DNA from 3 places in the Micromonospora sp. NPDC020750 genome. Region 1 is predicted to be linked to each of the others. Evidence: riboswitches for the same ligand, from Rfam matches in the RefSeq annotation. Region 1 holds a riboswitch; each other region holds the start of a gene.
The links. A riboswitch is a leader RNA that binds a small molecule or an ion and turns the genes downstream of it on or off. The one in region 1 is predicted to bind cyclic di-AMP.
Positions count from the first base shown of each region.

Region 2: it holds a riboswitch for cyclic di-AMP, as region 1 does, so the genes downstream of both, ACH4T9_RS23135 (NlpC/P60 family protein) here and ACH4T9_RS16225 (transglycosylase family protein) in region 1, are expected to answer to the same signal.
Region 3: it holds a riboswitch for cyclic di-AMP, as region 1 does, so the genes downstream of both, ACH4T9_RS28265 (C39 family peptidase) here and ACH4T9_RS16225 (transglycosylase family protein) in region 1, are expected to answer to the same signal.

Region 1 is NZ_JBIRTH010000004.1:548,229-558,724, reverse strand. It holds gene ACH4T9_RS16250 (hypothetical protein) at 1-1,712, opposite strand, end outside; gene ACH4T9_RS16245 (sensor histidine kinase) at 1,949-2,809, shown strand; gene ACH4T9_RS16240 (response regulator) at 2,827-3,516, shown strand; gene ACH4T9_RS16235 (diacylglycerol/lipid kinase family protein) at 3,579-4,505, opposite strand; gene ACH4T9_RS16230 (hypothetical protein) at 4,605-7,955, opposite strand; gene ACH4T9_RS16225 (transglycosylase family protein) at 8,151-8,813, opposite strand; cyclic di-AMP (ydaO/yuaA leader) riboswitch at 8,813-8,966, opposite strand; gene ACH4T9_RS16220 (hypothetical protein) at 9,245-10,003, opposite strand; gene htpG (molecular chaperone HtpG) at 10,129-10,496, opposite strand, start outside.
Region 2 is NZ_JBIRTH010000007.1:354,644-365,139, forward strand. It holds gene ACH4T9_RS23100 (response regulator) at 1-374, opposite strand, end outside; gene ACH4T9_RS23105 (sensor histidine kinase) at 371-1,615, opposite strand; gene ACH4T9_RS23110 (alpha/beta hydrolase) at 1,618-3,129, opposite strand; tRNA gene ACH4T9_RS23115 (tRNA-Gly) at 3,363-3,436, opposite strand; gene ACH4T9_RS23120 (zinc metalloprotease) at 3,726-4,709, shown strand; gene ACH4T9_RS23125 (pyridoxamine 5'-phosphate oxidase family protein) at 4,781-5,341, opposite strand; gene dcd (dCTP deaminase) at 5,441-6,019, shown strand; gene ACH4T9_RS23135 (NlpC/P60 family protein) at 6,071-7,111, opposite strand; cyclic di-AMP (ydaO/yuaA leader) riboswitch at 7,124-7,264, opposite strand; gene ACH4T9_RS23140 (N-acetylmuramoyl-L-alanine amidase) at 7,477-9,468, shown strand; gene ACH4T9_RS23145 (NlpC/P60 family protein) at 9,633-10,496, opposite strand, start outside.
Region 3 is NZ_JBIRTH010000011.1:245,506-256,001, reverse strand. It holds gene ACH4T9_RS28285 (ABC transporter permease) at 1-470, shown strand, start outside; gene ACH4T9_RS28280 (ABC transporter ATP-binding protein) at 463-1,263, shown strand; gene ACH4T9_RS28275 (D-ribitol-5-phosphate cytidylyltransferase) at 1,406-2,908, shown strand; gene ACH4T9_RS28270 (CDP-glycerol glycerophosphotransferase family protein) at 2,952-4,652, shown strand; gene ACH4T9_RS28265 (C39 family peptidase) at 4,811-5,674, opposite strand; cyclic di-AMP (ydaO/yuaA leader) riboswitch at 5,898-6,040, opposite strand; gene ACH4T9_RS28260 (acyltransferase family protein) at 6,398-7,621, opposite strand; gene ACH4T9_RS28255 (polysaccharide pyruvyl transferase family protein) at 7,930-9,255, shown strand; gene ACH4T9_RS28250 (alpha-ketoglutarate-dependent dioxygenase AlkB) at 9,306-9,941, shown strand; gene ACH4T9_RS28245 (uracil-xanthine permease family protein) at 10,075-10,496, shown strand, end outside.

The DNA of each region.
Region 1 (10,496 bases):
AGGGCGGTGATCAGCGCGCTGATCACGGTCGCGACCGTGAAGGCGACGACCAGGGCGGTGAGCGCGAGATTCATCAGCCAGACCACGTACGCCATGAACTGCGCCCGAAGGATCCCTTCCTCCGCGACGTAGACCACACTCAGGTCGCCCCTGATCCCCCGGCCGCTCAGGGTCCCGGCGGAGAGGCCTTCGCGCCCGATCAACGCCTGGGTGGCCGCCACGCCGGTGAACAGGATGTTCCTCGTCGAGACCATCGATGTCAGGTTCGAATCATCGAACGTCTGATGCAGGGAGGGCATGACGGCGACGAGGACATCGTCGAGGAAGCTCAGACTCCCGCCGCCACCCTGGGCGACAGGCATCCGGAACCCGCCGGCGGGCCGCAGGTATCCGAACCCCGACAGGATCTCTCCCCCGGCACGTCGGCTTCTCGACCACAGCGAGAACGTCTCGCCGAACTCCCGGGAAAGCACGCCGCTCACACGCTCGTACGGCACCGGCGTGAGCGCGTCCGGCGGCGCGTTCGTCGTCATCAGGTCGAGCCACCGCTGGTTCACGAAGGTGATCGCCGAGTAGTCGCCGAGATCGCCTTCCCATGTCTCGTCGGAGAAGGTGTACGAGTACGCGACCGCCCCGGCCGATTCGCCGTCCCTGACCAGGTTTCCGATCCGGGGTTCGAGACTGGTCATCTCGTCATCGCCCATCCCGAACTGGACCGCGACCTGATCCGCGAGGTTCTTCCACTGCGCCATCTCAGCGGCCGTGGCGGACGAGCTGCGGTACGCCGACCAGGCCGGCCCGGCCGCGCCCGCCACCAGCAGGAACGTCAGCGCGTGGACGACCACGGCCGCCGAGCGAAGGCTCCTCACCGCAGGCTGCCGGGTGGCGAGCATGGTGGCGCTCGGCCAGGCGGAGGCCGACATGGCCAGGGCAACGAGCAGTGACACGGCGATGACCACGACCTCCACGCCGGCCAGCGCCTTGACGAAGACGCCGACGTACAGCCAGCCACGGGCCAGGCCCACACAGGCGGCGGCCGCGAGGGTGACAGCGCCCGCCGGAACGAGCAGCGCGGCCGCGAACCCGCCCAGGTCCTGTGCCTGAATGCGCAACGTGGGGCAGCCCGCGAGCACCCGGAGCGCGCGGCTGCGCGCCTTCATCGACAGCCAGAACAGCGCCAGCGCCGCGATGAGGGCGAACGCGGCCAGGACGGCCGCGGCGAAGCCGCCCTCCCGCATGGCGAACCAGAGACTGCCGGTCACGGACGCGTCGACGCGGGTCACCCGTACGCCCGCGCTGCTCAGCCGGCTCTCCAACTCGGCGAGCCGGGCCGCGTCCCCGGTGACCAGGTAGGAGCCGTCGGGCGACGAGTTGGCCAGCCGGTCCCCGCCGACGACCCGTCCCGCGTCGGCGCCGCTGAACCAGCGGAACGTCGCGGGCAGGCTCCCGTCGTTGAGGGTCACGAAGATCCGCTCGTCGCCGTCGTCAACCAGGTCCGGGGCGATCCTGACCAGTCCCAGGTTCCAGTCGGCATCCATCTGCGTCAGTGCCGCAAACGCGTCCCGGTCGCTGAACTGCGACTCGCCGAAGTCCAGGCCCAGCCTGCTCTGCGCGCTCAGGGCCTGGGGAAAGTCACGGTCGTGCAGATCGGTGACGATCACCGCCACCAGCGCCAGCAGGGTGCACAACGCTCCTGCGACCGCCATTGTCACGCGCCTGTACAACGACCCTCCCGGGCGATCTCCGGACACCGTGGCGGAGGTGATGCCACCCGCCGTTTCCAGAGAACCAGGTGGAACGCGCCGGAACATCGGGCCGTGGGCGGCATCGGAGGTCACCCGTCGGCCCTGGGTCCGTCAGACCGTGGTCCGACGCGGGTGCCCGGGAGGCACGAGCCCGCGCTTCGTACCCCAACGCCACGGAACCTGGGAACGGTAGGCTGCGCCGCATGACCGAGATCCGGCATCGCTCCCGTCGATCATGGTTGCTGCTGTCGGCCGGTGCGCTGTTCGTCGTGATGACGGCCATCCTCGCGCTCGGGCTCACCTGGCCGTTCGTCACCGTCCTGCTGCTCGGCTTCGCGGCGGTCTCCGTCTGGGCGATCGCCCGGCTGCTGGTCGAGCGTGCCGAGCACGAGACGGTGATGGCGCGCCGCGACATCACCGAGGCGGTGCTCGCGGAGCGCCTGCGCCTAGCCCGCGACCTGCACGACATCGTCTCCCAGGGCCTGGGCATGATCACCGTGCGGGCTGCCGCCGCGGCGCACCTGCACGCCCGCAAGCCGGACGATGAGGCGCTGCTGGCCGCCATCGAGGACGTGGAGGCCATCAGCCGGAAGGCGACGGTCGAGCTGCGCCGCATGCTGGACGCGCTGCGGGAGGCCGACGACCGGCCCGCCCGCCACCCCACGGAGACCCTGGCGTCCCTGCCGGAGATCATCGAGGGCGCCCGCCGGGCCGGCCTGCACGTGGAGTTGACCCAGGAAGAGCTCGGCTCGGTGTCCCCCGGCGCCCAGGTGGCGATCTGCCGGGTCGTCCGCGAAGGGCTGGCCAACAGCGCGCGTTACGCTGGCTCGACCACGGTCGACGTCCGTCTGGCGCGGACCCCGGCGGCAGTCAGCGTGACCATCGACGACGGCGGGCCGAACCGGGGCTGGGCCGTCCGGCCAGGCGCCGGGCACGGCCTCATCGGGCTGCGGGAACGGGTGAACAGCCTGGGTGGGACCCTGACGGCGGAGCCGCGCGCGAAGGAGCACGGGGATCGTGCGGGGTTCCGTCTCGAGGCCATCATTCCCGAGGGAGCGGTGTGAACGGATCCAACCGGCCCCTGCGGGTCGTTCTCGTCGATGACGAACCCCTGCTCCGGCGGAGCCTCGCGATGATCATCGACGCCGAGCCCGGTCTCGCTGTGGTCGGAGAGGCCGGCGACGGGATGGAGGCAATCGCCGTGGCCGAGGCCACCGCGCCCGACGTGGTGCTCATGGACGTCAGGATGCCGCGGCTCGACGGCATCGAGGCGACCCGGGGCATCTGCCGGCTGCCGGGGCTCGGGCACACCCGAGTGCTGGTCCTCAGCATGTTCGACCTCGACGAGCACGTCTTCCACGCACTCCGCGCCGGAGCCAGTGGCTTCCTGCTGAAGGACAGCCGGCCCGCCGATCTGCTCGACGCCATCAGGCGTACGCACGACGGCGAATCGCTCTTCGCCCCGTCGATCCTGGCGCGCTTGGTCGAGCACTACGTCTGCAAGCAGCACACCGGCCCTGCCGGCCCCGCGCAATCCCTGCTCGACCAGCTGACCGCCCGGGAGGCCGAGGTGCTCGGCCTCATCGGGCAGGGTCTGTCCAACCACGAAATCGCCGGGCATCTCACCATCGCCGTCAAGACCGTCAAGTCCCACGTCTCACACCTGCTGAACAAACTCGGGGCCCGCGACCGGGTGCAACTCGTGATCGCCGCGTACAACGGTGGTCTTGTGAATCCCGTGCCCGCCCCCGTACGTGACCGGCGGCCGTAACACCGTGACCCGTCGGTGGTCACACGCGAAATCGTCCGGCACGGAAGCGGCCCGTCCTGAGATCAGGGGCGCTCGTCCGGGCAGCACACGGTCAGCGCGCCAGGCACGACCCGGACCTTCAACCGGGTCACCTGGCCGCGCGCCCCGCCGTCGAGTTCGTACGTCTTCGGCGCGGCGAACCGTACCCGGATCTTGCGACCTCGGGTGATCCGCACGAACGGCGACTCCTCGGACCGGCCGGCCGCCATCCGGCCCAGGGTGCGCGCCCAGTCCACCGCGCCGCTGGCGGTGGCCACCCCGACCTCCAGGGCCCCACTGTCGGGCCGGGCGTCGTCGAAGGCGGGGATGCCGCCGGTGATCGTGCCGACGTTGCCGAACAGCACGCAGCTCGCCTCGGCGTCGAACCAGTCCGACCCGTCGACCCGGATCCGGGTGCGCACCAGCTCGCCGCGGACGTGCCGCAGCCCCGTCCACACGTACGCCAGGCGGCCCAGCCGGCCCTTGAGCCTGCGGTCGGCCTCGCCGATCAGGTCGCCGTCGAAGCCGGCGCCGGCCATCACCGCGAAGTGCTCCCCGTTGATCCGGCCCAGGTCCAGGCGGCGGCGTCGGCCGCGCAGACCGTTCCGCACCGCCTCGGGCAGGTCGGTCGGGATGCCGAGGTTGGTGGCGAACAGGTTCGCCGTCCCGGCGGGCAGGATCGCCATCGGCACGCCGGTGCCGGCGAGGACGTCGGCGCAGCGCTGCACCATGCCGTCACCGCCCCACACGTAAACCAGCTTCGCGCCCCGGTCGAGCGCCCGGCGGACCTTCTTCGGAGCCTTGCGGCTCTTCGGCACCTCGTACCAGAGCAGGTCGTCGACGCCCGCGCCGACCAGCGTGGCGCGCAGTTCGTCCAGGCCCCCGCCGAAGGTCTTCTTCCGGTGCGCGACGACGGCGACGGTGCCGACCCGCGCCGGGGCCGCCTCGTCGGGGCGGGCAGGCGTGCTCATGACCCGGGTGTACCCCGGCCGGGTGTCCGCCACGCCTGCCGCCGGCACCCGACCGGCCCGGGTCCGCACCACCGCGACCCGGTCCGTAACCGGCCCGGGTCACCTTGACATGGACAGGGCGAGGGCGGCGTCGCGGACGTCGGCGACCGGGTGCCCGCGCAGCGTCCGCAGCAGGTCCCGCCACGGCGTCGACCAGCCGTACGGCTCCCCGGCCCGGGTCAGCGCCAGCGCGGGGAGCCCGGCCGCGTCGCCCCGGGCGGCCAGTTCCCGGGCCGCCGCCAGCAGCAGCCCGGCGTCCACGACGGCGGCGTCCCGGCGCACCCGGCCGGCGAGGGCGTCGGCCAGCTGGGCGGCCAGCGCCGGGCGTCCGGCGGCCAGCTCGAACAGCTCGGTCAGCTCGGCGACGAGGTGCTGCGGGGTGCGCCCGTCGAGGCGCACCAGGACGGTCAGCAGCCCGGCCGCCCCGGCCACGAACCCCGGGTGCCGGGCCAGGTTGCGGGCGGCGTCCCGGGCCGGGTCGAGGTCGGCGTCGACGCCGGCGCGCTGCGTCCACACCCGCACGGTCCGCAGGATCGCGTCGATCCGGCGGCGGGCCGGCCGGTCCCGCTCCGGCCCGCCCGGGTCGTCGTCGGCCGCGTCGAGGGCCACCAGCCGGCGCAGGGCGGCGTCGAGCGCGGCCCGCTCGGGGCGGTGCGGCAGGTCCAGCAGCGCGCCGAGCAACATCGACCGGGCCGGCCAACCGGCGTGCGCGTCGAGGTCGGTCAGCGCCTCGACGACCAGGTCGGTGACGTCGGGCGCCCACCGGGCCCACTGCACCAGCCGGGTCAGCGCCGCCTGGGAGACCACCCCGTCGCCGCTGCGGCAGGCGGTGACGACCAGGCCGGCGTACCGGGGTCGGTGCGGCTCCGGCACCTCGTGCGGCCCGGCGGCCAACACCGCCAGGGTGTCCTCCCGGCCGCCGCCGACTGCCAGGTCGAGCACCGCCCAGCTCTGCGGCGTGTGTAGCCGCTGCCGGGCGGCGGAGGTGACCGCCGCCCGGACATCGCGGTGCTGGTCGGGCTGCTGCCACACCTGCCGCAGCAGCGGCACCGCCTCGGGCGGCCCGTGCCGGCCGAGCAGCCGGACGGCCTCCTTGCGGCTGGTCACCCTGCCCCGGCCGAGGGCGATGCCGGCGAGCCGGGCCAGCAGCGCGGACGGGGCGACGAACCGGGCGGCCCGGCCTGCGGCGTACATCGCCACCCGGGCCCGGTCGTCGTCGGCGTGCGCGAGCAGCGTGGTCAGGGCGTCCTCGGGCCGATCGGTCCAGGGCAGCGCGCCGAGGGCCGCCTCGGCGAGGGTGACGTTCGCCGAGTCGACGTACCGCAGCACCAGGTCGCGGCCGGCGTCGGGAACCCGCGCCGCGCGGGCGAGCGCGGCGGCCCGGGCGTGCATCGGCTGGCCGGCGTCCCGGACCACCCGGGCCTGGAGGTCGACGTACGCCCGCCGGTGCCGGGGCAGCCAGCGGTCGACGTGCCACGGATGCCCGGGTACCCAGCGCGGCCCGGCCGGCAGGAACGCCCCGCGCGGCGGCGGGCCGAGCAGCACCCGGTCGAGCAGGTCGGTGCGCCGCCCGCAGACCGTCCGCCACACCGCCTCGAAGGTGATCACCGACGAATCGGCCGCGAGCAGGAGGGCGACCCGTTCGCCGCGCGGCGTCGGGTCCGCCAGCCACAGGTCGGCGGCGTTCCGGACGACCGAAGAGACGTTGCCCGGGCCGGTGGCCCGGTGCAGCAGCTCCTGGAGCGCGGGGAGCCGCCACGCCCGGCGTCCCAGCGCGCGGGTGACGGCGAACAGGGGGGTGAACTCGCCGCGCGCCGTCCCGGCGGTGATCCAGGGCAGGAGCCGGTCGAGGACGACCCGCTCCTGCCCCCGGCGCAGGCCGTGGTCGAGCCGGCCCAGCGGGGGCAGGTGGTGCCCGCCGAGGAGGGCGTCGAGGGTGTCCAGCGCCCAGCCCAGCAGCTCCGGTTCGTCGACGTGGTGGCGCAGCACCCCGCAGGCCAGTTCGCCCAGCGCGGACAGCGTGCGGGTGGACGCGTCCCGGGCGTGGGTGGCGTCGGTGACCAGCGTGGCCAGCACGGGCCGCGAGTCGGCGCGCAGCGGCCGGGCCATGGTCGCCAGGGTGGCCAGCGCCGCCGAACGGACCGGGTCCTGCTCGTTGCGCAGCCCGACGAGCCGGGCCACGGCCTCGGCCACCGCCGCCGGGTCGTCGCTGCGCCGCGCGGCGGTGAGCAGCAGCTCGTACGCCGTCGCCCGGTCCCCCGCGTCGGCGGCGCGCAGGGCGGGCACCAGCGCCGCGGACGCCTCCGGCCAGGGCAGCTCGGCGCTCCACGCCCGCACGGCGGCCTCGTCGGCACGGACCCGCTCCAGGGTGAGCACCCGGCGGGCCTCCCGTTCCCGCCAGCGCCGGGGCAGCACCGCCATGACCGCCGAAGACGGGATCGCGGCGGCCGTCTCGACGTCGGCGAGCGCGGCGTCGTACAGGGTGCCGCGCGCCGCCGGGGGCAGCGCGTCCAGCAGCGCCGCGAGGCGGGCGTCGTCGGCGCGCAGCCGCCGGGCGAGCGTGACCAGGTCCGCCGGCGGCAGCGCTGCGAGGCGGCGCAGCAACGCCGGGGGCAGGGTGGCCCGGCCCAGCCACCCGGCGCGGGCCGGGTCGGTCAGCAGCGTGAGCACCCGGGCCGGGGACGCCGCGGCAAGCACGCCGTAGCGGGTGAGGTCGCCGGGGAGCCCGTCGGCCGGGGCGTGGCGTTCGAGCAGGGTGAGCACCCGCTCCGGGTGGCCGACCGCCGTGCCGAGCAGCGCGCCCGCGCGCGCCGCCCACCAGCGGGAGCGTTCCGAGCCGTCGAGGCCGGGCAGCGTCGCCTCGGCGTGGTCGAGCAGGACCCCGGCGTGCCGGCCGGCCAGGGCCGCCCCGCCGCCGAGCGCGTGGTCGAGCAGGGGCAGCAGCCGGCGTACCGTGTCGGGGCCACAGGCGGGCAGCAGCGCGACCGCCTCGGCGTCGCCGAACCGGTCGCGGACCGCGTCGACGAGCCGGTCGGCGACCTCCGGGCGACGCAGCGACCGCAGCGACCGGTAGACCAGCCGGCGCAGGTCGGCCGGGGCGTCGGCGAGCAGGGGGTGCAGGTCGTCGGCGGTGAGCCAGCCGGCGCGCAGGCAGACACGGACCGCGACGGCCCGGATCGCCGCGTGCGGGTCGTCGAGGGCGGCGGCCGTCCCGGCCCGGTCGCCGACGACCTGGGCCGCAGTCACGGCGAGGAACCGGTGGTACGTCGACCCGGCCCGCAGGTCCGCGAGCACTCCGTCCAGCCGGCCTGCGGCGGCAAGGGCCCGGGCCCGGGCGGCGAGGGTCGTCATCCGCTCCCGGTACGGCAGTTCGTCGAGGTCGTCGAGCAGGGCGGCGGTGTGGCGCGACATCGCGCCATTGTGCCCGGCGACGGGACCGGCGGCCGACTCGTTTTGCGGGGCTGTGACGCTGCTCCCGCGAGCACTTCACCCGGGTGGCGTGCCCGTCGGGGACGCGGAAGCGCCCGGCCGGAGAATCCGGCCGGGCGCTTCCGGTGCTGGGTGCCCCGGGACCGGGACGCCGGGTCGCGCCGACCCGGCGGGCACTCAGAGGCTGAGCCGCTGGCCCGGGAAGATCAGGTTCGGGTGCTCGCCCACGACCCGCTCGTTCTTCTCCCACAGCACGCGCCAGCCGCCCCGCACACCCTGCGCCGTGGCGATCTTGGAGAGGGTGTCGCCCGACCGGACCACATAGGTCATCCCGCCGCTGGACGGAGCGCCCTTCGGGGCGCTCCTCGTGGTGTCCCGCTTGCTGCGCGAGGCCGGCTTCTCGGTACGCGAGGACCGCTCCTTCGGGGCGGCCTTCGTCTCCGACTTCCGCTCCGACTTCGCGCTGCCCTTCGTCGAGCCGCCCTTCTTGCCGCAGGTCGGCCACGCCCCGATGCCCTGGCCGTCGAGCACCTTCTCGGCGATGCGGATCTGCTCGCTCCGGGTCGCCAGGTCGGCGCGGGCCGCGTACTTCTTGCCGCCGTAGCCGGCCCACGTGCCCTGCGAGAACTGCAGGCCGCCGTAGTAGCCGTTGCCGGTGTTGATGTGCCAGTTGCCGCCGGACTCGCACGAGGCGACGGCGTCCCAGTTGACCGCGGCCTGGGCCGGCGCGGCCGGGCCGGCCAGGGCGACGACCCCGGCGAGGGCGCCCGCGGCGAGAGTGCCGACGGCGGCGCGGCGGACGGTCACCCGACGGTGGCGGGCGGTGTATTCAGTTGCCATGTGTGATTCCTCCACGCCGGCGAGGTGAGCTGTCGGGTTCGGGCCGAGGAGCCCGGCCGCCTCAGGCGGCTTCACCCCGAGGTGCGGTGCACCGAGGAACGTGTGGGTCCCCCGCTCCTGCCTTACTGACAAGGGAACCGACGGTCGGCGGCAGGACTAGGCGTTACCGACCGTGGTCGCCGCATTCGCGGACTCGATCGACGTTAGGCACCGTTGGTGACGGGTGCCCACCTCTTGTGAAGTTCTTCACCCGCTCGGGCGAAGGACCACACCGTCGACTTGCGAGACTTCACAAGCAATGCAGGGCAAACACCGGGCCGAGTCTGATCAGGGTGAACCGTCAACGGACAACCCCGGCCAGTCACTGATTGTGATCGGGGTCCGATTGCGTACATCGGATGCCGGAAACGCTCGGTGATCGCCCACACAGCTCAGTGGGGCGGTCGACGGCCGTGCCCGGCGACGGCGGTGTCGGCCGTGCAGCTCAGCTCCCCGGGGGCGAGTTGCACGCGGGCGGGCCGCCACACCTCGACCCGTCCACCCTCCACGCGGGCCAGCAGGCAGTCGTACTGACTGGCCCGCAGCGCCACCCCCACGACCCCACCCACGGCGGCGACCTGCCGGGTGACCAGAGGCTCGAGGTCGAGGCCGTCGACCGCCGCGCGGACGGCCTGCTCGGTGGCCGCACCGCCGGTGGGAAGGGCTTGGCGCAGGTCGTCCTCGGCGGAGCCCGGGAGTTCCGGGTCGACGGAGACGGTGAGCGGGGAGCCGTCCGGACAGGACACCTCGTCGACCCGGTCGTCCATGGCGTCCTGCTCGACGCTGATCGCATAGCAGACGGGCAGGTCGAACGTCTCGTCCATCGACCGGCCGGACGCGTCGACCGCCGTGGCCACCCCGTGCACGCGGACGATCAGCGAGACCCCGCCCCCGGTCCGGGTGTCGTCGATCCGCATGACCTCCGTGCCGGCAACCCGGGCGGCCTCCCGGGCGTACCGCTGCGCCGGGTGCGGGTACCGGCGTTCCCGCGCGACGGCCTGCTCGACGCGGGTGACCTTGCGACCGGCGTCCTGCATCGCCAGCTCCCTGGTCCGGACCGTGTCGACCTGCGGCTCCGGCCCGTAGCAGCCTGGCAGCAGGAGCAGCCCGATCGACACCGACACCAACCCGCGCAGCCGCCCCCGAAGCATGGGGCCATTATCCCGGTCCGCCCGCCCGTCCGGGGCCCCGCCCGGCGGGACGCGCAACGGCGCGCGCCGGGCGTCCACGGTCGACGGTGTCGACCGGGAGCCCGGCGCGCGGTGCGTGGCGGCGGCTAGAGGGTCCGGGCCAGCCGGTCGGCGAGGATGCGGGTGAACCGGGACGGGTCGGCCAGCTCGCCGCCCTCGGCCAGCAACGCCATCCCGTACAGCAGCTCGGCCGTGTCGCCGAGCGCGTCGGCCCCGGCGTCCTGCTCGTGGGCCTTGCGTAGCCCTTCGACCAGCGGGTGCCCCGGGTTCAGCTCCAGGATCCGCTTGACCTGCGGCACCTCGTGCCCCATCGCCCGGTACATCTTCTCCAGCGTCGGGGTGATGTCGTGGGCGTCGCCGACCACGCAGGCCGGCGAGGTGGTCAGCCGGGTGGAGAGCCGGACCTCCTTGACGCTGTCGGAGAGCCGGCCCGTCATCCAGGTCAGCAGGTCGG
Region 2 (10,496 bases), on a different contig from region 1:
CCGGACGCGACCCGCGACACCGCATCGGCGAAGTCGGCGACCTCGCCGATGCGGTCCTTGAGCAGGTAGCCGACCCCGGCCTGACCGGACGGGCCGAGCAGTTCGGCGGCGTACGCGGTGGCCGCGTACTGCGACAGCACCAGGACCGCCGCGTCCGGATCGCCGGCACGCAGTGTCACCGCGGCGCGCAACCCCTCATCGGTGAAACCGGGCGGCATGCGGACATCGGTGATGACCAGGTCAGGCCGGCACTCCAGGGCGGCCCGCAACAGCGAGTCACCGTCGCCGACCGCCGCCGCGACCGTGTGGCCGAGGCCCTCAAGCAGGCTGACGAGGCCGGCCCGCATGAGGGTGGAGTCCTCGGCCAGGACTATCCGCAGCGACACGGCAGGTCGATCCTCACCACGGTCGGGCCTCCTCGCGGGCTGCTGATCTCCAGGGTGCCATCCATGACGGCCACCCGGTCGGCCAGCCCCCGGATGCCCGTGCCCAGCGACGGGTCGGCACCACCCCGCCCGTCGTCGGTGATCGTCAGCACCAGCCGATCCTCCACCACCCTTCCGGTGACCCGGACGCAGGTGGCGGCGGCATGCCGAACCACGTTGGTCAGGGCCTCGGAGACCACGAAGTAGGCGGTGGACTCCACCGCAGGCGACGGGCGACCGGGCATCACGAGGTCGACCTCGACCGGAATCGGGCACCGCTCGGCGAGTTCGCGTACCGCCTCGGCCAGCCCGAAGTCGGTGAGAATCTGCGGATGGATGCCGCGAATCTGCTCCCGGATCGCCGCGAGCGCCATCCGGGCCTGCTGGTGGGCCTCGCCGACGAGTTCGCCGGTCCGTTCGTTCTTGCCGGCGAGTTCCATCTCGGCCAGGCTCAGATTCATCGTCAACAGCAGCAGGTGCTGCTGTGCGCCGTCGTGCAGGTCACGCTCGATGCGTCGACGTTCCGCCTCGAACGCGTTCACCAGCCGGTTGCGCGACTCGGCCAGCTCATCCATCTGACGGCTCAACTCGGTACCGGTGGGGGCGAGCAGCCACCTGGCGAACTCCGCCTGCCCACCGGCGAGAACGCTGATCCCGTACAGGGTGACGATCGTGGCGGGCACCCCGGCCAGGGCGGCGACGGCGCACGCCTGGCCAACCGTGTCGACCGACCAGCCGCCCAGATCGATCTGGAACTGACCCGGGTTCATCGTCGCGACGAACAGCGGCAGGGCCAGCAGGATGACGCAGAGGAAGACGACGAACAAGGCGAGCGCGTCGAGGAGAAGGAGCACCGACTGTAGGCACGCGAAATAGCCGAGTTCGCGCCAGGTGGCCGTCTCCCGCACCCTCAGCCGTGCCCAGGCCAGCCCGCTTCCGGGTGCCGTCGCGTGCGGGTTGCGGACCTGGGCCGACGTCAGGAGGCGGAGCCGGTGACGCTCCAGCGCCCCGACCGGCATACCGATGAGCAGAAGCAACGGCGGGAACAACAACAGCACCAGTACGGCGACCCACGCGGCTCCGGCGACCGGCACCGTGCTGGCGACGTAGGCCAGGCTCCGCCACGGCCACGACGACCGGAGAAAGCGGAGCGGATTGCCCGCTATCGCCCGCCACACGCTCGCAGCCACGTTCACGCCCCTGCGACACAGTCTGTGTCACGGGTCGGCAGAACGCCGTCGACCAGGTAGCGGTTCACGGTGCTGTCCACACATTCATTCCCCGCGGCGAGATACTGGGCATGCGCGAAACGGCCGCGCAGCGTCACCATCCGCGAGCCCGCCAGCGCCTGGTGCATCGCCTGCTGTCCCGGGTACGGGGTGGCCGCGTCGCCGTCAGCCCCGACGATCAGCGCCGGCGCGTTGTTGCGGATCGTCGTGGCCGCCTCCGCCGGCCGGACCGGCCAGAACGCGCACGGCGTGATGTTGCGGGTCAACGGCCCGAACAGGGGCTCGTCGGCGCGGTGGGCCTGAATGTCGCGGAAATACGTGCCCGGATCCCGGGAAGCGGCGCGGTCGGCGCAGAGGACGGGGGTCCCTGCTCGATCGGCGGCGTAGCCGTCGCCGGTGAGCAGACCGGCGAGAAACGCCTCCAGCGACGGTGTGGGCGTCGTCGCTTCGCCGTGTGCGGCAGCGTCGAGCACCCGCAGTTGCTCGGCGAGATCCGCGTAGCCCTCGACGAGGTCGTCGTAGAGGTGGGCGAAGAGGAAGTACGGCAACACGTGCGAGTCCACCGCGTACGTGCCGATCTTGAGCGGACGGCGAGCGCTGGCGCTGTTGATGCGGTCGACCACGGCCAACACCTCGCTGGCGGTGGCGCCCAGGCCGTACTCGCCGTTGTGATCGGCCGCCCACGCGGCCCAGTGTTCGAGTGCGGCCTGGATCGCCGCCGCGTTGCGGGAGAACAGGGCCGGGCCGAAGATGGCCGGATCCACGGCGCTGTCCAGCACCACCCGGTCGGCGCGGGAGCCGAACATCTGCAGGTAGACCGCACCCAGGTAGGTGCCGTACGAGTAGCCGAGGTAGGACAGTTTCCGTTCCCCCAGGACGCCTCGGATGAGATCCATGTCCCGGGCGGTGTTCCGCGTGGACGCGTGCGGCAGGAGATCGAGGTTGCCCTGCGCACACCCGGCGGCGAGCTCCTTGGCCAGTGCCGCGCTCTCGTTGAACGTGCGCTGGCTCGGGCCGGCGGAACGCAGGAACGTGTTGGTCTCCCATCGGCACTCGATCGGGCTGCTCCGGCCCACGAACCGCGGGTCCATCCCGATCAGGTCGTACCGGGCCGCGACGTCCGGCATCTGCTCGCCGGCAAGCACCATCCCCATCCCACTGTCTCCAGGGCCTCCCGGGTTGAGCATCAGGACGCCACGGCGATGGGCCGGATCGGTCGCCTTGATCCGCGCCATCGCGACCGTGGTCGTAGGGCCGTGCGGGCGGCTGTAGTCGACCGGAACGGTCACCTCGCCGCACTGGGCACCCGCGTCGTCGAGAGCGGCGCCCAGCTCGTCGGCCGGACCGGTAAGGCAGCCGTGCCAGTTCACCGACTGCCGTTGGGCAACCCCGGCCGACGCGACAGTCGTGGTCAGTACTCCGCCGAGGGTCAGTGCACCGGCGGCGACAATCGCGGTGATTCTTCGAATTCGCACAGGTCAACCCTAGGAACCACCCGTTCGGGGCGCGATGGTGCACGAGCCCGCGCCCCCGGTCGAGGCGCCGGTACCCGAGCGGTATACCTGGCTCTACCTACCGCAGCGGGGCACCGCATGCCCGAGCCCACCCCGCGCTCAGCTGACCCGGAATCGGGCACGGCAAGCGCGGTAAGCGTCAGCAACGTCGAAGGCCCTGGCCGGGACTCGCGTCCTGACCAGGGCCTTCGTGGTGGAGCGGGTGACGGGAATCGAACCCGCACTGTCAGCTTGGGAAGCTGATGTTCTGCCATTGAACTACACCCGCAGGCGGCACCACTGTACCCGACGGCTGCGCCGGGTGCATCCAGGCACCCGTCGCGCGCCGCCGACCGGCAGCCGCACCGGGCCGACGCCGCTGCCCGCACTCCGCCCAACCCGGTCCATGGCCACCTCACCGCCTCCCCGCGATGACCCGAGCCATCGATGAACCGTAGAAGTTTCATACCGGCAACATATAGCCGTTCTCAAATCCTTCGATCGGTTGTAACGTCTGCCACAAGTTTCAGCCACGGCGCGACACACCCCCTGCCGCGCCGCCAGAAAGAGGTGGGCCCATGGGACTCCGTGCCAACCTGCTGACCCGGCGTACCGCCGGCGTCGCGTCGACGACCCTCGCACTCCTGCTCAGCACCGCCGCCGTGGGCGTCGTTCCCGCCGCATCGGCCTTCTCCGCCGCCCCGGGTCAGACGTGCGCCGAGCCGGCCGACGTGCACTCCGACGCCCGGGTCAAGGCGGGCGCGCAGACCAAGCACGAACCCAACGAGCTGACCGCCGCCCAGGTCCGCGAGCGCGAGGCCGACCTGGCGGGTGCCCTGCGCGAGCGGGCCAACTTCCGGGCCGGGGCCGGCGCCGGCACGCTCGCGACCGTGACCATCCCGGTCGTCGTGCACGTCATCCAGGAGAACAGCACCCGGGCCGGCGGCAACATCCCGGACTCGCTGATCACCTCGCAGATCGCCGTGCTGAACCAGGCCTACAGCGGCGCCACCGGCGGCGCGGCGACCGCCTTCGGCTTCCAGCTCCAGAAGATCAACCGGGTCACCAACCCGGCGTGGTACCCGATCGTGTCGGGCTCGTCGGCCGAGCGCTCGATGAAGACCTCGCTGCGTGAGGGCGGCAAGAACACCCTGAACATCTACCTCGGCGAGCTGAGCGACAACCTGCTCGGCTGGGCGACCTTCCCGAAGCGCACCCTCGACAAGATGGACGGCGTCGTCGCCCTGAACGAGTCGCTGCCGGGTGGCACCGCCACCAACTACAACCAGGGCGACACCGGCACCCACGAGGTCGGCCACTGGCTGAACCTGTACCACACCTTCCAGGGCGGCTGCTCCGGCTCGGGCGACAGCGTGAGCGACACCCCGGCGGAGGCGTCGCCGGCGTACGAGTGCCCGACCGGGCGGGACACCTGCACCGCCACCGGCAAGGACCCGATCACCAACTTCATGGACTACACCTACGACTCGTGCATGCACCAGTTCACCGCCGGGCAGGCGAGCCGGATGCTGACCGCGTGGAACGCGTACCGCGCGGCCTGACGCACCCCTGTTCCTGACCCTCCGGTGCCGGCCCCGTCCTCCGACGGGGCCGGCACCGGCGTCGTCGGGGGTCAGGCCGCCGCGCGGTGGGCGCCGCAGGCGTGCCGGGTCGGCCCCTGATCCGGTACGCCCACCGGGGCGCCACCCGGGTCACCGGCGGACCGGGGGTCGAGCCACACCTGCACGGCCGGCTGCCCCGGCCCGCCGCCCGGGAAGACGGCGCCGCCCTGGTAGCGGCGGGCGAGCATCGCCACGTCGACGGTGAACTCGAACAGCCGCCAGTCCACCTGCGGGGCGGCCCGCCCCAGCTCGGCGAGCCGGGCCACCCGGGCCTGGTCGGTCACCGGCCACGCGTGCCCCGCCACGTACGCCTCGTCGTCGCTGTCCTCCGGCGGGAAGGAGTGCAGCGCGTAGCGGCCGTCGCGTTCGAGGTCGCGCCGCTTCGGCGAGTCGACGATGAAGCAGAAGAGCCCGTCGTCGGTGATCACCGGGGAGACCGGGTGCACCCGGGGCCCACCGTCGGCGCGGACGGTGGCCAGGTAGCCGAAGCCCGGCCCGTACTGCTGCATGAGGAGGCGGATCCCGCCGGCGAGTCGTGGCTCGTCAGCGGCGAATTCGGACCAGGAAGCCATGTGGGCATTCTATCGAACACGTGTTCGACAGGCGAGCGCGGCGCGCCGGTCGCCGTAGGCGATGACAGGCCCGCCGACCAGGGTCGCTATGGTGTGCCGATGCTGCTCTCCGACCGCGATCTCGTCAGCGAGCTGAAGGCTGGCACGCTCGCGCTGGAGCCGTTCGAGCCCACCCTGGTGCAGCCGTCGAGCATCGACGTGCGCCTCGACAAGCTCTTCCGGGTCTTCAACAACCACCTCTACACGCACATCGACCCGTCGGTGCAGCAGGACGACCTGACCTCGGCGGTCGAGGTGCCCGACGGCGAGCCGTACGTGCTGCACCCGGGCGAGTTCGTGCTCGCCTCCACGCTGGAGGTGATCTCGCTCGGCGACCAGCTCGCGGGCCGGCTGGAGGGCAAGAGCTCGCTGGGCCGACTCGGGCTGCTCACCCACTCGACCGCCGGGTTCATCGACCCGGGCTTCTCCGGTCACGTCACGCTGGAGCTGTCCAACGTGGCGAACCTGCCGATCACGCTCTGGCCGGGCATGAAGATCGGCCAGCTCTGCATCTTCCGGCTCTCCTCGCCGGCCGAGCACCCGTACGGGTCGAAGGTGTACGGCTCGCGGTACCAGGGCCAGCGCGGCCCGACGCCGAGCCGCTCCTGGCAGAACTGGCGCACCTGGCCCACCCGCTGACGGCGCGGGCGTGGTCGAGGGGCCCGTCCCGCGGAACGGGCCCCTCGCCGCTCAGTCGGGGCGGCCGTAGCTGTGGATCTGGCCGTCGTCGATGCGCTTCATCTTGACGGGCTGGCCGGCCTGGGAGGCGTGCACCACCCAGCCGCCGCCGACGTACATGCCGACGTGGTGCAGGTCGGCGTAGTAGAAGACGAGGTCGCCGGGGCGCAGGTCGGCGCGGCTCACCCGCGCGGTCACCGACCGCTGCTGGGCCGCGTTGTGCGGCAGCGACACGCCGGCCTTGGCCCAGGCCGCGAGCATCAGGCCCGAGCAGTCGTACGAGTTGGGGCCCTCGGCGCCCCAGACGTAGGGCTTGCCGATCTGGGCACACGCGAACTTCACCGCGACCCCCGCACCGCCGCCGGGGTAGGCAGCCGGGCAGGGAGCGGGACGCAGCGCGCCGCCACCGCCGGTGCCGTACACCTTGAGCCGCAGCTTCTGGAGCCGGTCGATCTCTGCGTTGATCTGCTTCCGCTTGGCGGCGAGCTGCGCCTCGGTGCGGGCGAGCTGGGTGACCATCTCGTCCAACGGCTTCTTCTTCGCATCGAGCTCGTCGCGGAGGTCGATGACCGCCCGGATGTCGCGCTGCTGGCGCTCGGCGAACTGGTCGAGCAGTTCCAACTGTCCCATCATCTGACCGGGCGAGCGACTGCCGAGCAGCGCGTTCACCGCCGACAGGTTCTCACTCTTATACGCCTCGACGGCGAGGCCGCTGACCTTGTCCATCGCCTCGTCGACCCGGCGTTGCAGCGGCCCGATCTGCTTGGCGACGGCGTCGGCCTGCCGACGCTTGAGGGCGAGGTCCTGACGGGTGGCGTTGTGCCGCTCGATGAGCGGTTCGAGCTTGTTCCAGTCCTGGTCGATCTGCCGCTCGATCTCGGCGATCGAGGGATCGGCCTGGGCCGAGGTCGGGGCGCCGGTCAGGACGACGGCGGCGCCGGCCAGTGCGGCGAGGGCGGTGGTGAAGCGTGACCAGCGTGGGCGCGGCGTAACCGGCATCCGGTCGGCGTGCGCCGACCGGCGTGACGGGCGCCGCAGGGCAGGGAGTGCCACCTGGCTCCGTTCTCCTTCTTCCTTGACCGCCTACCGGGTTAGCTGACGGGTTCGGGCGGGAAGGGAGAGCGCCCTACCGCAGCGGCGCTGCGGATTCACCCCGGCGTACCTGGGTCCCCGGCTCGCCCGGAGGCGACTCGGCGGTGTCGGACCGTCACCGCCCGGCTGGGCGATACAGCTACCGGCCGACGATTGACCAGAGTAGAGACGCCCGTTATCGATCCGCAACCCGCCGGGCGATGACACGCCATACCACGCCACCGTGCGGAAGATTCCTTCACATCGCGACACCTGGTGGAAAGCTATTGACGTGGGAGGACGACGGCGGAAGGGTGACCTCATCCGACGCCCAACCAGGAGGTTCGATGCCCCGTTCTGTCGTGTCGTCGAGCAGACGGATCCTGCTCGCCGCCGCCGTGGCCGCCACCACGGCCCTTGTGCCCCTCGGTACCACCGCCTCCCCGGCCGCGGCCGGCCAGACCCCCAACCGCCAGCAGCAGTACGCTGACGCCGCCGCCGAGTACGGCGTGCCGGAGAGCGTCCTGCTCGGCGTCTCCTACCTCCAGTCCCGCTGGGACACCAACGCCGGCACCCCCAGCACCAGCGGTGGGTACGGGCCGATGCACCTCACCGACGCCGAATACGTGACCGGCCTGCCCACCGGCACCCACCACGACTCCGGCGACGAGGACCCGCGCGGGGACGACTCCCGCCCGGCCCCCGCCGCCGCCCAGCCCTCGGCCGACGAGGCCCCGACCGCGGCGTCGTTGCAGACCCTGGACACCGCCGCCACCCTGACCGGGGCCGACGAGGCTGCCCTGCGCGCCGACGCGCCGACGAACATCCGGGGCGGGGCGGCGCTGCTCGCGTCGTACCAGCGGCAGATCGGCGCCCCGGTCGGGGCCGGCACCGACCCGGCGGCCTGGTACGGCGCGGTGGCCCGGTACGCCGGCGCGGACGGCGCCGACGCGGCGGCTGCCTTCGCCGACGAGGTCTTCGGCACCATCGCCGGCGGCGAGAGCCGGGTGACCGACGACGGGCAGCGGGTGACCCTCGCCGCCCGGGCGGTGACCCCGCAGAAGTCCTGGCTGGACCGGCTCGGCCTGCGCCTGCCGGCGCGCCCCGACGGCCTGGAGTGCCCGTCGACCATCTCCTGCGAGTGGATCCCCGCCCCCTACCAGTCGCTCGGTGCCGACCCCGGCGACTACGGCAACCACGACCTGTCCGACCGGCCCAAGCGGCAGAAGGTCGAGTACATCCTCATCCACGACACCGAGGGCAGCTACGCGGGCACGGTCAACATGGTCCAGGACCCGACCTACGTGAGCTGGCACTACACGCTGCGCTCGGCCGACGGGCACATCGCCCAGCACGTGAAGACCAAGGACGTCGCCTGGCACGCCGGCAACTGGTACGTCAACGCCAAGTCGATCGGGCTGGAGCACGAGGGCTTCGCCGCCCAGGGCACCTGGTACACCGAGGCGATGTACCGCACCTCGTCGAAACTGGTCCGGTACCTCGCGCTGCGGCACGGCGTCCCGCTGGACCGGCAACACATCATCGGCCACGACAACGTCCCCGGCACCGTCGCGGCGAACGTGCGGGGCATGCACTGGGACCCGGGCCCGTACTGGGACTGGTCGCACTACTTCGACCTGCTGCGCGCGCCGGAGCTCAACACCGGCACCCCGCTGACCGGCATGGTGCGGATCGACCCCGACTTCGCCACCAACCGGCCGGCATTCACCGGCTGCGTGACGGCGGGCGTGCCCTGCCCCTCGCGCGGCTCCTCGGCGGTGGTGCTGCGCAGCGCGCCGAGCGCCGACGCGCCGCTGGTCAACGACATCGCCCTGCGTCCGAACGGCTCGCCGGCCACGATGGCCGTCTCGGACCACGGCGCCCGCGCGTCGACCGGGCAGACGTACGCCCTGGCCGGCCGTGATGGTGACTGGACGGCGATCTGGTACCTCGGGCAGAAGGCGTGGTTCCACAACCCGGCGTCCGCGCCCACGGCGGCCTGGACCGTCGGCCTGGTGGCCACCCCGAAGGCCGGGAAGGCGACGATCCCGGTGTACGGGCGGGCGTACCCGGAGGAGGCGGCATACCCGGCCGGCGTGCCGTACCAGCCGATCTCGCCGTTGCAGTACACCCTCTCCGCCGGCCAGCGGTACTCCGTCGGCAACGTGCTGCCCGGCGAGTACTACCGGGCCACCACGTTCGACGGCTCGGCCCCCGGTGACCGGACGGTGATCCGGGGTGAGAAGCAGTACGTGCAGATCCAGTTCGGCCACCGGATCATGTACGTCGACCGCGCCGACGTGAACCTGGTGCCGTCCCCGCTGGGCGCGCCCCGCTGACGGTCGCCCCTCGGCACGACGAAGGCCCCCGGTCGGGTGACCGGGGGCCTTCGTCGTGGACGGTGCTCGGGTGCGGGGCCTCGCGTGGCATCAGGTCCGGGCGGCCTTCGCGGGGGCCGGGGACTCCTGGCTGCGCGCGCCCGCACCGGAGCCGCGCGGGGGCGTCAGCCGGGTCGGCGGAAGCCGGCGACCGGCATGGTGTTGATGCTGCTCACGTTGACCGGCTTGCCGACCCGGGCGGCGTGCACCATCTTGTCGTTGCCCAGATAGAGGCCGACATGGTGCAGATCGGCGAAGAAGAACACCAGGTCGCCCGGGAGTGCCTGCGAGCGCGGGATCGCCTTGCCCTGTTTCCACTGGGCCCCGGTGAAGTGGGTCAGCGAGATCCCGGCCGCCTTGTAGGCGTACTGGGTCAGGCCGGAACAGTCGAACGTGTTCGGGCCGGCGGTGTTGAAGACATACGGGTCGCCGACCTGCGCGCAGGCGGTCCTGATGGCGATCCGAGCCGCCGTGGTGATCACGCCGGTGACCGTCGGGCAGCCCTCGACGGACACCACGGTCTTCGGCATCGACGCCTTCAGCCGCTTGATCTCGGCGTCGATCTGCGCCTTCTTGGCCGCGAGTTCCTTGCTCTGCTTCTCCTGGGTGGCGATCAGCGTGTCCAGCTTCAGCTTCTGTCCGTCGTACTTGGCCCGGACGGCGAGCACGCCCTGCAACTGACGGCGCTCCTCCGCGGCTACCCGGTCCAGCATGGTGAGCTGCTCGGCGAGCGTCCCCGGCTTGGTGCTGACCAGCAGCGCGCCGAGGTCCTGTGACGGGCCGGAGATGTAGTAGCGGGCGGCGAGGTCACCGACCCGGTTCATCGCCAGCTCGGTTTCGAGCGCGAGCGGCTCGATCTTCTTCTCCAGGTCCGCCGACTTCTCCTTGTTCACCTTGAGCTGGGCGCGCACCTTGTTGTACTGCTCGATGGTGGGTTCGAGCTGCTCCCACTGCTTGTCGATCTGCGCCTCGATCTCGTCGATCGAGGG
Region 3 (10,496 bases), on a different contig from region 1:
TGGTGCAGTTCCAGCAACTGCTCATGTCGATGGTGGTGCTGGCGGGCATCGTGCTGGTGACCGGTGAGCCGCTGACCTTCCGCTGGTTGCTGCTCGTGCCCACGCTGGCGCTCCAGACGGTCTTCAACATCGGGTTGACCATGGTGATGGCCCGACTCGGCGCGAAGCTCACCGACCTCAAGCAGGTCATGCCGTTCGTGATGCGGACCTGGCTGTACGCGTCCGGCGTGCTCTACCCGGTCGTCCTGTTCCGAGAGCACCTGCCGAGCTGGGCGGCGTCCCTGCTGGAGTGCAACCCGCCGCTGATCTACATCGAGCTGGCCCGGTACGCGCTGCTGGAGTCCAACCAGGCGCAGCTGGTGACGTCCCCGCTACGGCTCTGGACGCTCGCGCTGGCCTGGGCCGTCGTCATGGGGATCGGCGGATTCGTCTACTTCTGGCGCGGAGAGAAGGAGTACGGCCGTGGCTGACCAGACCCAGCCGGCGGGCAGCGCCGTCGTGGTGGACGCCGGGCGGATCCCCACCGTCGTCGTGGACGACGTGCACGTGATCTACCGGATCCACAAGGGCGCCACCGGCGGCAGCAGCCCGGTTTCCGCCCTGAAGCGCATTGTGTCCCGGACCAACGCGCCGAACATCCGCGAGGTGCACGCGGTCAAAGGGGCGAGCTTCACCGCGTACCAGGGTGAGGCGATCGGACTGATCGGCAGCAACGGCTCGGGCAAGTCCACCCTGCTACGGGCGATCGCCGGGCTGCTCCCGCCGGCCCGGGGCGCGGTCTACACCATGGGCCAGCCGTCGCTTCTCGGCGTGAACGCGGCCCTGCTCAACGACCTCTCCGGCGAGCGCAACGTGGTGCTCGGCTGCCTGGCCATGGGCATGCACCCCGACGAGGTCAAGCGGCTCGCCCCCGACATCATCGAGTTCTCCGGCATCAACGAGCGGGGCGACTTCGCCTCGCTGCCGATGCGGACCTACTCCTCCGGCATGGGCGCCCGGCTCCGCTTCGCCATCGCCGCCGCGAAGAAGCACGACGTGCTGCTGATCGACGAGGCGCTGGCCACCGGTGACCGCAAGTTCCGGGCCCGCAGCGAGCAGCGGGTCCGGGAACTGCGCGCCAGCGCGGGCACCGTGTTCCTGGTCAGCCACTCGATCAGCTCGATCCGGGACACCTGCGAGCGGACCATCTGGCTGGAGGGTGGCGTCCTGAAGATGGACGGCCCCACCGAGGAGGTCTGCAAGGCGTACGAGAGCCACAAGTAGGACGGCGGAGCGCACCGGTCGGGGCTGCCCCGGACGGCGCGCTCCGTCACCCGCGTTAAGGTTTCCCTCGACGCCGGTCAGAATTCACCAACCGGTCATCAAGGCGTTAATCCCCCACCCCGCGCAGAAGTGAGGAACGGCAATGACGCAGGACCGCACCGCCGCACCGGACGCCACGCCGGCCAGCCCGGCTCCCTGGCGCCCCTCGCGGACGGTGGCGGTGGTCCTCGCGGGGGGCACGGGGACCCGGCTGGGCCTGGGCATCCCGAAGCAGCTACTGAAGATCGCCGGCAAGCCGATCATCGAGCACACCCTGGCGGTCTTCGAGGCGGCCCCCGAGATCGACGAGATCATCGTGCTGATGGCCGCCGGGCACGTCCCCGACGCCCAGCAGATCGTCGACAAGGCCGGCTTCCGCAAGGTCAGCAAGGTCATCTCCGGCGGCGACACCCGCAACGCGACCACCCGGATCGCCCTGGACGCCATCGGCGAGGGCGACGTCAACATCCTCTTCCACGACGCGGTGCGCCCGCTGCTCAGCGGCCGGATCGTCCGGGAGTGCGTGAACGCGCTCTGGACCTACACGGCGGTCGACGTGGCGATCCCCTCGGCCGACACGATCATCCAGGTCGACGAGAACGAGTGCATCACCGATATCCCGGTCCGCTCCACCCTGCGCCGGGGCCAGACCCCGCAGGCATTCCGCTCGGGCACCATCCGGGAGGCGTACCGGATCGCCGGTGGCGACGCGAACTTCGCCGCCACCGACGACTGCGGCGTCGTGCTGCGGTACCTGCCCGGCACCCCGATCAAGGTGATCGACGGCTCGGACGAGAACATCAAGGTCACCCACCCGGTCGACGTGCACCTCGCGGACAAGCTCTTCCAGCTAGCCGCCGCGCAGGCCCCCCGGCTGACCGACCACCGCAGCTACGCCGAGGAGCTGACCGGCCGGACGATCGTCGTGTTCGGCGGCAGCTACGGCATCGGTCACGAGCTGGCCGAACTGGCCCGCCGCTACGGCGCGCAGGTCTTCCCGTTCAGCCGCTCCACCACCGGCACCCACGTCGAGCGTGCCGAGGACGTCGAGGCCGCGCTGACGACCGCCTTCGAGGCCACCGGCCGGATCGACCACGTGGTGGTCACCGCCGGCATCCTGGAGAAGGGCGAGCTGGCGGAGATGGACCAGGAGACCATGGACCGGGTCCTGCACGTCAACTTCGTCGGCCCGGTCACGATCGCCCGGCAGTCCCTGCCGTACCTGCAGCAGACCAAGGGCCAGCTCCTGCTCTACACGTCCAGCTCGTACACCCGGGGCCGGGCCCGCTACGCGCTCTACTCGGCCACCAAGGCCGCGCTGGTCAACCTGACCCAGGCGCTGTCCGACGAGTGGGCCGAGTTCGGCGTACGGGTCAACTGCATCAACCCGGAGCGCACCGCCACCCCGATGCGCACCAAGGCGTTCGGCGAGGAGCCGGAGCACACCCTGCTCGCCGCGGAGACCGTCGCCCAGTCCTCGCTGGACGTGCTGATCTCCGACCTGACCGGGCAGGTCATCGACGTCCGGCGCGCGCCGGGCGAGGGGCCCGCCGCGAACGTTCCCGCCCAGGGTGGCCCGACGGCGACCCCGGCCACGGCCGGCTGAGCGACGACGGCCACCGCAGCACGGCGGGAGAAGCGAAAACGACATGCGTGGTGACCTGGTCAGGAAACTGACCGCCCGGGTGGCGACCACCGGCCTGGCGGTGCTGGCGTTCCTCGCCCTCGCGCTGACCGGGGCGACCGGCTGGGGGCTGGCGTTCGCGGTGGCGGCCCTGGCCGCCGCCGGCTGGGAGCGCCGGGTCCGGCCGGCCGCCGACAGCACCGCCGAGTCGGTGCTGCTCGCGGCCGGCATCCTGGTCGGGTACGCCCGCCGGCTCGACGCCGGCTTCGACCCGGCGCTGGCCGCCACGGCCCTGGCGCTGCTGGGGCTGGTGCTGCTGGTGGGGCCGCTGCGGCAGGCCGGTGACCTGGAGATCCGGGCCGCCAACCTCCCGGTCCGGTCGTGGGCCCCGCTGGTCGCCGGTCGGCTGGCCGACGCCCTGCTGGTGCTGCTCGCCGCGGTGGCGCTGGCCGCCGCGCTGGCGCTGCCGGCGTTCGTCGCCCTGCTGCTGGCGCTGGGCGTCGGCGCGGGCGCCGGGGCGGTGGCCCTGGACCTGGCCCGCAGGCGGTTCCGGCCGGGGACCGGGGGCGGCGCGGTGACCCGGGCGCTGCGGGCGTACCAGCCGGAGTTCCTGCTGCACTTCTCCGCCCCGCCGGGGTCGGAGTACCAGGTCACCATGTGGCTGCCCTACCTGGAGCGGATCGGCCGGCCGTTCCTCGTGATGGTGCGGGAGCCGGAGTTCCTCGCCCCGATCGCCGCGGCCACCACCGCGCCGGTGGTGTACTGCCCCACCCTGAAGGCGATGGACGAGGCGCTGGTGCCGAGTCTCAAGGTGGCCTTCTACGTCAACCACGGGGCGAAGAACAGCCACTGCATCCGGTTCACCCAGCTCACCCACGTGCAGATCCACCACGGCGACAGCGACAAGGCGCCCAGCGCCAACCCGGTCTCGGCGATCTTCGACCGGATCTTCGTGGCCGGCCCGGCCGCGATCGAGCGGTACGCCCGCGCGGGGGTGGACATCCCGGCGGAGAAGTTCGTCGTGGTCGGCCGCCCGCAGGTCGAGTCGATCGAGGTACGCCGGGAGCCGGCAACCGGTCTGCCGAACCCGACGGTGCTCTACACCCCGACCTGGACCGGGCACCACGCCGACGCGAACTACTGCTCCCTGCCGGTGGGCGAAACCCTCGTCCGGGGGCTGCTGGCCCGGGGCGCGACGGTGATCCTGCGCGCCCACCCGTACACCGGGCAGAATCCGGGGTCGGCGCGGCAGCTCGCCCGGCTCACGGAGCTGCTCGCCGCGGACCGGGCCCGCACCGGCCGGCAGCACGTCTGGGGCGCTGCGGCCAGCCGGGAGATGTCCCTGGTCGACTGCGTGAACCGCTCCGACGCGCTGCTCTCGGACGTCTCCGGGGTGATCTCCGACTACCTCTACTCCGGCAAGCCGTACGCGGTCACGGACATGGGCGGCGACGGCGACCGGTTCGTCGAGCGGTTCCCCCTGGCCGGCTCGGGCTACGTACTGCGACGCGACGCGGCCAACCTCGACGAGGTGCTCGGTCAGCTGCTCGACACCGACCCGCAGGCAACGGCCCGCTGGGCCACCCGCTCCCGCTACCTGGGCGACTTCCCCACCCACCAGTACGCCGAGGCGTTCCTGGCAGCGGCCCGCCGCGAGCTGACCCCGACCTGGACCCCACCCACCCCCCGCCCGACCCCGCCCTCCCCCGCCCGCTTCCCGCAATGATCAAGAAGTTCGCGTCACAGGGTTGAGGCCGGAGCTGACGGGTTCGGTCACGGCCGCGGTGCCGGACGGCACCTGGACGGCCGCGGATGCCGGACGGCGCGGGACAGCACCGGGCCCCGGCTCACGGGGAGAGCCGGGGCCCGGTGGGGGGAGGGTGATCAGGCCGAGTAGCCCCTGGTCGCCGCCCAGTGCGCCAGGGCCGTGGTGCTGATCCAGTACGCCGAGGCGGCCGGGTTGGCCGAGTCGGCGATCCGCACGGTACGGCCTTCGTTGCGGTAGCCCACGACGGCGATGTAGTGGCCGCCGGGGAAGGAGTGCCAGCCGCCGTCGACGTCGGTGGCGTCGCCGGCGATGTTCACCACGACGCCGCGCCCGGCGCTGACCGCCTTCACCACGTCCGCCTTGAGCCGGTCGATCTGGGCCCCGGTGGCGGCGCCGCCCGGGATCATCCGGGTTTGGTACGGGTCGCCCTTGACCATTGCGTTGAGCACCCGGGTGGTGTCCTCGGCCGAGTTGGTGCCCATCTCGGTGGTGCCGAGACGGCTGGCCAGCCCGTCCTGGGTACTCCCGACGCCGGTGGCGGAGAGCGCGTTGCGCACCGCCGCGGGGCCGCAGTAGTAGTAGGTGGTCTGCGCCTGGTAGGCGTAGTCGAGAACCTTCGACGACGGCGACTTCGGGGTGGCCGGCTTCGCCGTGGTCTGCTTCGGGGCTGCCCTGGTGGTCAGGTCGGGGTTCGGCGCGGCCGTGGTGGCGCTCGGCGACGGCGAGGCGCTGGAGGACTCGGTCGCGCCGACCCGGGCCTGGGCGCGGCTGGCCGCGCTGTCGAGGCGGGGTGCGATCTCGGCCACGGCGGCGTTGGTGGTCTGCCGCGGCGCGGGGGTGTCGTCGGTGCCGGCCAGCAACACACCGGTGCCGGAGGCCAGCAGGAGCGCCGCGGCCGAGCCGGCGACGACCTGGTACGGGCGCTCGGTGGCGAGACGTCGCAACTGCCGCTTGAGGTGGTCGTTCACGTGTTCCTCCACGGGGATGGGGCGGAGAGCGGGGGCACCTGGGCATGCGTCGTCGCACGGTGGCGTGGACGAGACGTCCACAGCCGGTCAGGTCAGCTCTGGGAAGATGCCCGGTCAGCCGGGCGTACGGGCGGGTGCGCCGGTCAGTTCGTCAGCCCGGGGGCGACGGACGCGGGCACCACGGCGCCGCGGTGGAGGAACAACCGAGGGATGGGGTCGCGCTGCACGAGGATGGCACTCCTTCCGACACCGCCTACCGGGTTAGCTGACGGATTCGGGCGGGAAGATCGCCCTACCGCGGGCCGTGGCCCGCGGATTCACCCCACATGTGCACTGGGTCCCCGGTTCGTGATGGTCACGATTGAGCGGGTCGGCGCGGCGTCGCCTATTGCGATCGGGTACCGCACCGGACGGGCCGACATTACTGGCCGGTCGAGGCCCTGCCAAGCCCTTCCTACCTGCGTAAACCCTCTCCGATCAGCTTTCTTGCGGCACATTGGGAACTGACGTGACTCAATGGGATTAGGGGCCTTCGGGGTGCCCTCGGGCGACAACCGGACGATCAGTCTTGATCGTCGGCGAGTTATGTCGGTGGACCCGCCCCGATGGGTCGACTGCCCGTTTACCCGAGCGATGTGACCGGCGTCATAAAGAAATTCGGGGCAGCACCGCGACCAACCGGGGCCGGGTCGGGTCGGGTCAGCCGACCCGGCCGGGTGCCAGCGGGCGAGGCCGTCAGCGCCGCTCGGGGACCGCGACCTGCTCGCGGGGGTGCGCCGGTGCGGGGGCGGCCGTCGTCGCCGGCCCGGGCGGCCCCGCCGGGTCGCCGGGGACCGTCCCGCCGCCGGGAGCCGGCGGGCGGGGCCGGCGGGGCGGCCCGAGCCGGCGGGTCAGCGGCATCTCGACCCACCGGTGCAGCAACGCGGCCAGCCCCAGGTTCACCAGCAGGAAGCCGACCACGGCCAGCGGTCCCCACCAGCCGGGCAGCCCCACGCCGAGCCGGTCGGCCAGCCGCAGCACGGTGACCATGACGAAGACGTGCACCAGGTAGAAGGCGAAGGAGACCTCGCCGAGCCAGACCATCGGCCGGGACCGCCACGGCGTCCGTGCCCCGCGCACGTCCGCGGCGGCGGCGGCTGCGATGACCAACAGGTACGCCGCCGCGAGCAGGGCCGCCCACAGCTCGGCGCGGATCCACTGCGAGGCGACGACCCAGGTGGCCACGAAGATCACGCTGGCCGCGGTGAGGCCGGGGCCCCGCCAGCGCCCCCGACGCAGCAGCTCGGCCGCGGCGACGCCCATCCAGAACTCCAGGGACCGCACGACGGGGAAGACCTGGGTGAACCACCAGGTGCTCTCCTGCGGCACCAGGCGCTGACCGGGCCAGAGCGCCACGATCAGCAGCGGCACCGCGACCACCACCGCCCACAGCACCCCGGGCCGCGCTCGGCGGACCAGCGGCAGCGCGAACGGCAGGCAGAAGTAGAAGAACAGCTCGCAGGAGAGCGACCAGCTCACCGAGTTGACGCTGTAGAAGTAGCCGGGGGTCGGGTCCCAGGCCTGGAGCAGCAGGAGGTTCTCCACCGCGGCGCGGGGGTTGACCGGGTCGGCGAACACCCACACGCCGGTAAGCAGCACCGCCGCCCACATCAGCAGGTGGTTGGGGTAGATCTTGGCTAGCCGGCGGCGCCAGAAGTCGCGGCGGCGGTCCCCGTCGCGGGCCGACCAGACCAGCACGAACCCGCTGAGGATGAAGAAGAACTCCACCCCGGACAGGCCCAGGGTGAACAGCCAGTCGATGACGGCCTGGTAGTCGGGCTCGGCGACGATCCGCATGGTGCCGACGTGGTACCCGAAGACCAGCAGGGCGGCGATCCAGCGCAGCCCGGTCAGCGAGGGCAGCCGGCTCGCCGGGCGGGCCGGCGACTCGGGTCGTACGACGGTCGGTGTGCTGGTCATGCCGGCGGTCCGTCCGTCCGCAGGGTCACCAACACCGCGCCTCCTCGCCTCGTGTCGCGCCGGGCAGCCGGCGCCGCCGCGTCGTGGCGGGCCGGTGGGTGCCGCCCGCCGGGCACCCTACCCGCAGTTCCCGCCCGGCCCTCGCGTCGGCGCTCGCCGGGAGACGTGAATGCCAGAAGCAGGTGTCCGATGGCCTAATATCGCGGTCTCGGAACCAACGGGCGTGCCCCGATCTCGTGGGGCCACGCCTGGTCGGCGCCCGCCGGCGCACCCTCGACGGGGTGGACACGACGAGAAGGACGGCACCGATGCACCAGCGGATCCTGCTCCGGGCCAAGAAGGGCCCGTTCGACGTCTACTCGCCGGAGGAGACGTTCGAGCGCAACTGGATCGGTGACAACACCGGCAACCTCGTGTTCAGCCACTCGGCGCACAAGATCCTGCGGACCTCGACGGCCCAGATCACCTCGTCGAAGTTCCAGGCCAACCCGCGCGACGCGGACGAGATCAACGAGCGGTACGACGTCTTCGTGGTGCCGCTGGCGAACGCGTTCCGGCGCAGCTACACCCACCGGCTGGTCAACATGACCCGGCTCATCGAGCGGCTGAAGATCCCGGTGGTGGTGCTGGGCGTCGGCGCGCAGACCGACGTCAACGGCGACCGGGAGTACCTGCGACCGATCGACGACGTGGTCAAGCCGTTCGTGAAGGCGGTGCTCGACCGGTCGCACAGCATCGGCGTGCGCGGCGAGATCACCGAGGGGTACCTGCGCAGCCTCGGCTTCTCCGCGGTCGACGTGATCGGCTGCCCGTCGATGTTCCTGCACGGCGACAGCCTGCGGGTGGAGAAGCGGAAGGCGACGCTCACCGTCGATGACCGGGTGGCGCTGACCGTCTCCCCGTACGTCAGGTCGATGGCGAAGGTGATCACCTCGCACCACCAGCGCTACCCGAACCTGCGCTACCTCCCGCAGGACCTGAAGACCCTCGGCACCCTGCTCTACGGCGACCTGCCGGAGGAGCGGGGCAAGCAGGCCGCCATCCCGATCCACACCTCGCACCCGCTCTTCGTCGAGGACAAGGTGCGGATGTTCGTCGACCCGTGGACCTGGATGGACTACCTGTCCGGGTTCGACTTCAACTTCGGCACCCGCATCCACGGCACCATCACGGCACTGATCACCGGCACCCCGGGCTACCTGTTCGCGCACGACTCGCGCACGTTGGAGCTGGCCCGGTACTTCGACATCCCGCACCGGATCATGAAGGACGTGTCGGCCGACGTGGACGCCGTCGCGCTCTACGACGAGGCGGACTACACGGCGCTGAACAACGGGCACAGGGCCAGGTTCGAGACGATGATGTCGTTCCTGGCCCGGCACGACCTCGGGCACTCCTTCGCCGACGGCGACGCCGCGGCACGCTTCGACCGGCAGGTCGCCGAGACGAGCTATCCCCCGGCGGTCCGCGCCCAGACGGCCACCGACCCGGGCGAGCTGATCGCCCGGATCCAGTGGCTGCGCGACGGGAACCAGGAGCTCAAGAAGAGCATCGAGGAGTTGGACGCGCAGCGGCTGCGGACCCGGGTACGGGCCGCGGTCAAGGGGCGGGTACGCAGGATGCTCCACCACTGAGGGGGGACGGCAGTCGTACGGGTGTACGAACGAGCCGTTAGGGTGGGCGCATGTCCGGTGCCGCCTACCAGCCGTCGATGCTCGACCTCACCCCCGACGAGCCCTCGCTGGGCCCGCTCGCCGGCCGGCTGCGCCGGCACCCGCTCGACCGGGGCGCCTGGGTGGACCACCTGCCCGGCTGGGTCCTGGGTTCGGACCAGGTGCTCGACACCCTGCTCGCCGAGGTGCCGTGGCGGGCCGAGCGCCGCACGATGTACGACGCCGAGGTCGACGTACCCCGGCTGCTCTGCTGGTACGCCGCCCGCCGGCCGCTGCCCCACCCGGTGCTCACCGCGGCGCGGGCGGCCCTGACCGCGCACTACACGCCCGAGTTGGGCGAACCGCTCGTGACCGCCGGGATGTGCCTCTACCGGGACGGGCGGGACAGCGTCGCGTGGCACGGCGATACCCAGGGCCGCTCCGCGCGCACCGACACCATCGTCGCCATCGTCTCGTTCGGCTCGCCCCGCCCGCTGCTGCTGCGCCCGCGCGGGGGCACCGCGAGCCTGCGCTTCCCGCTCGGGCACGGCGACCTGGTGGTGATGGGCGGCACCTGCCAGCGCACCTGGGAGCACGCGATCCCGAAGACCGTCCGGCCGGTCGGGCCCCGGGTCAGCGTCCAGTTCCGTCCCGCCGGCGTCGCCTGAGCGGCCACCCGTGCCGGCGCTGCGCTTCCAGGTGACCCGGACCCTGCGGATATGCGGGTCGGCCGGCCTCTGCTAGAAACAACTCCCAGGGTCGTCCACGCCCCCGTCAGCACCTCGACGCGAAGGGCGTCCCATGACCCAGACCCCCACCGAGCCGCGCGCCCGCTGGTCCCCGTGGTCCCTGCACGGCAACGGCCGGTCCGTCCGCCCCGGCGACGTGGTCCACCCCGACGAGCGGCTCTCCTGGCCGCGCACCCTCGGGGTGGGCGTGCAGCACGTGGTGGCGATGTTCGGCGCCACCTTCACCGTGCCGCTGATCACCGGCTTCCCGCCGGCCACCACGATCTTCTTCTCCGGCATCGGCACCCTGCTCTTCCTGCTGATCACCGGCAACCGGCTGCCGTCGTACCTGGGGTCGTCGTTCGCGTTCATCGCCCCGGTGCTGGCCGCGAAGGCCGGCGGGGACATCGGACCCGCGCTCGGCGGGATCGTGGTGGCCGGCGTCGCGCTGGCCGTGGTCGGTCTTGTCGTGCAGCTCGCCGGGGCGCGCTGGAT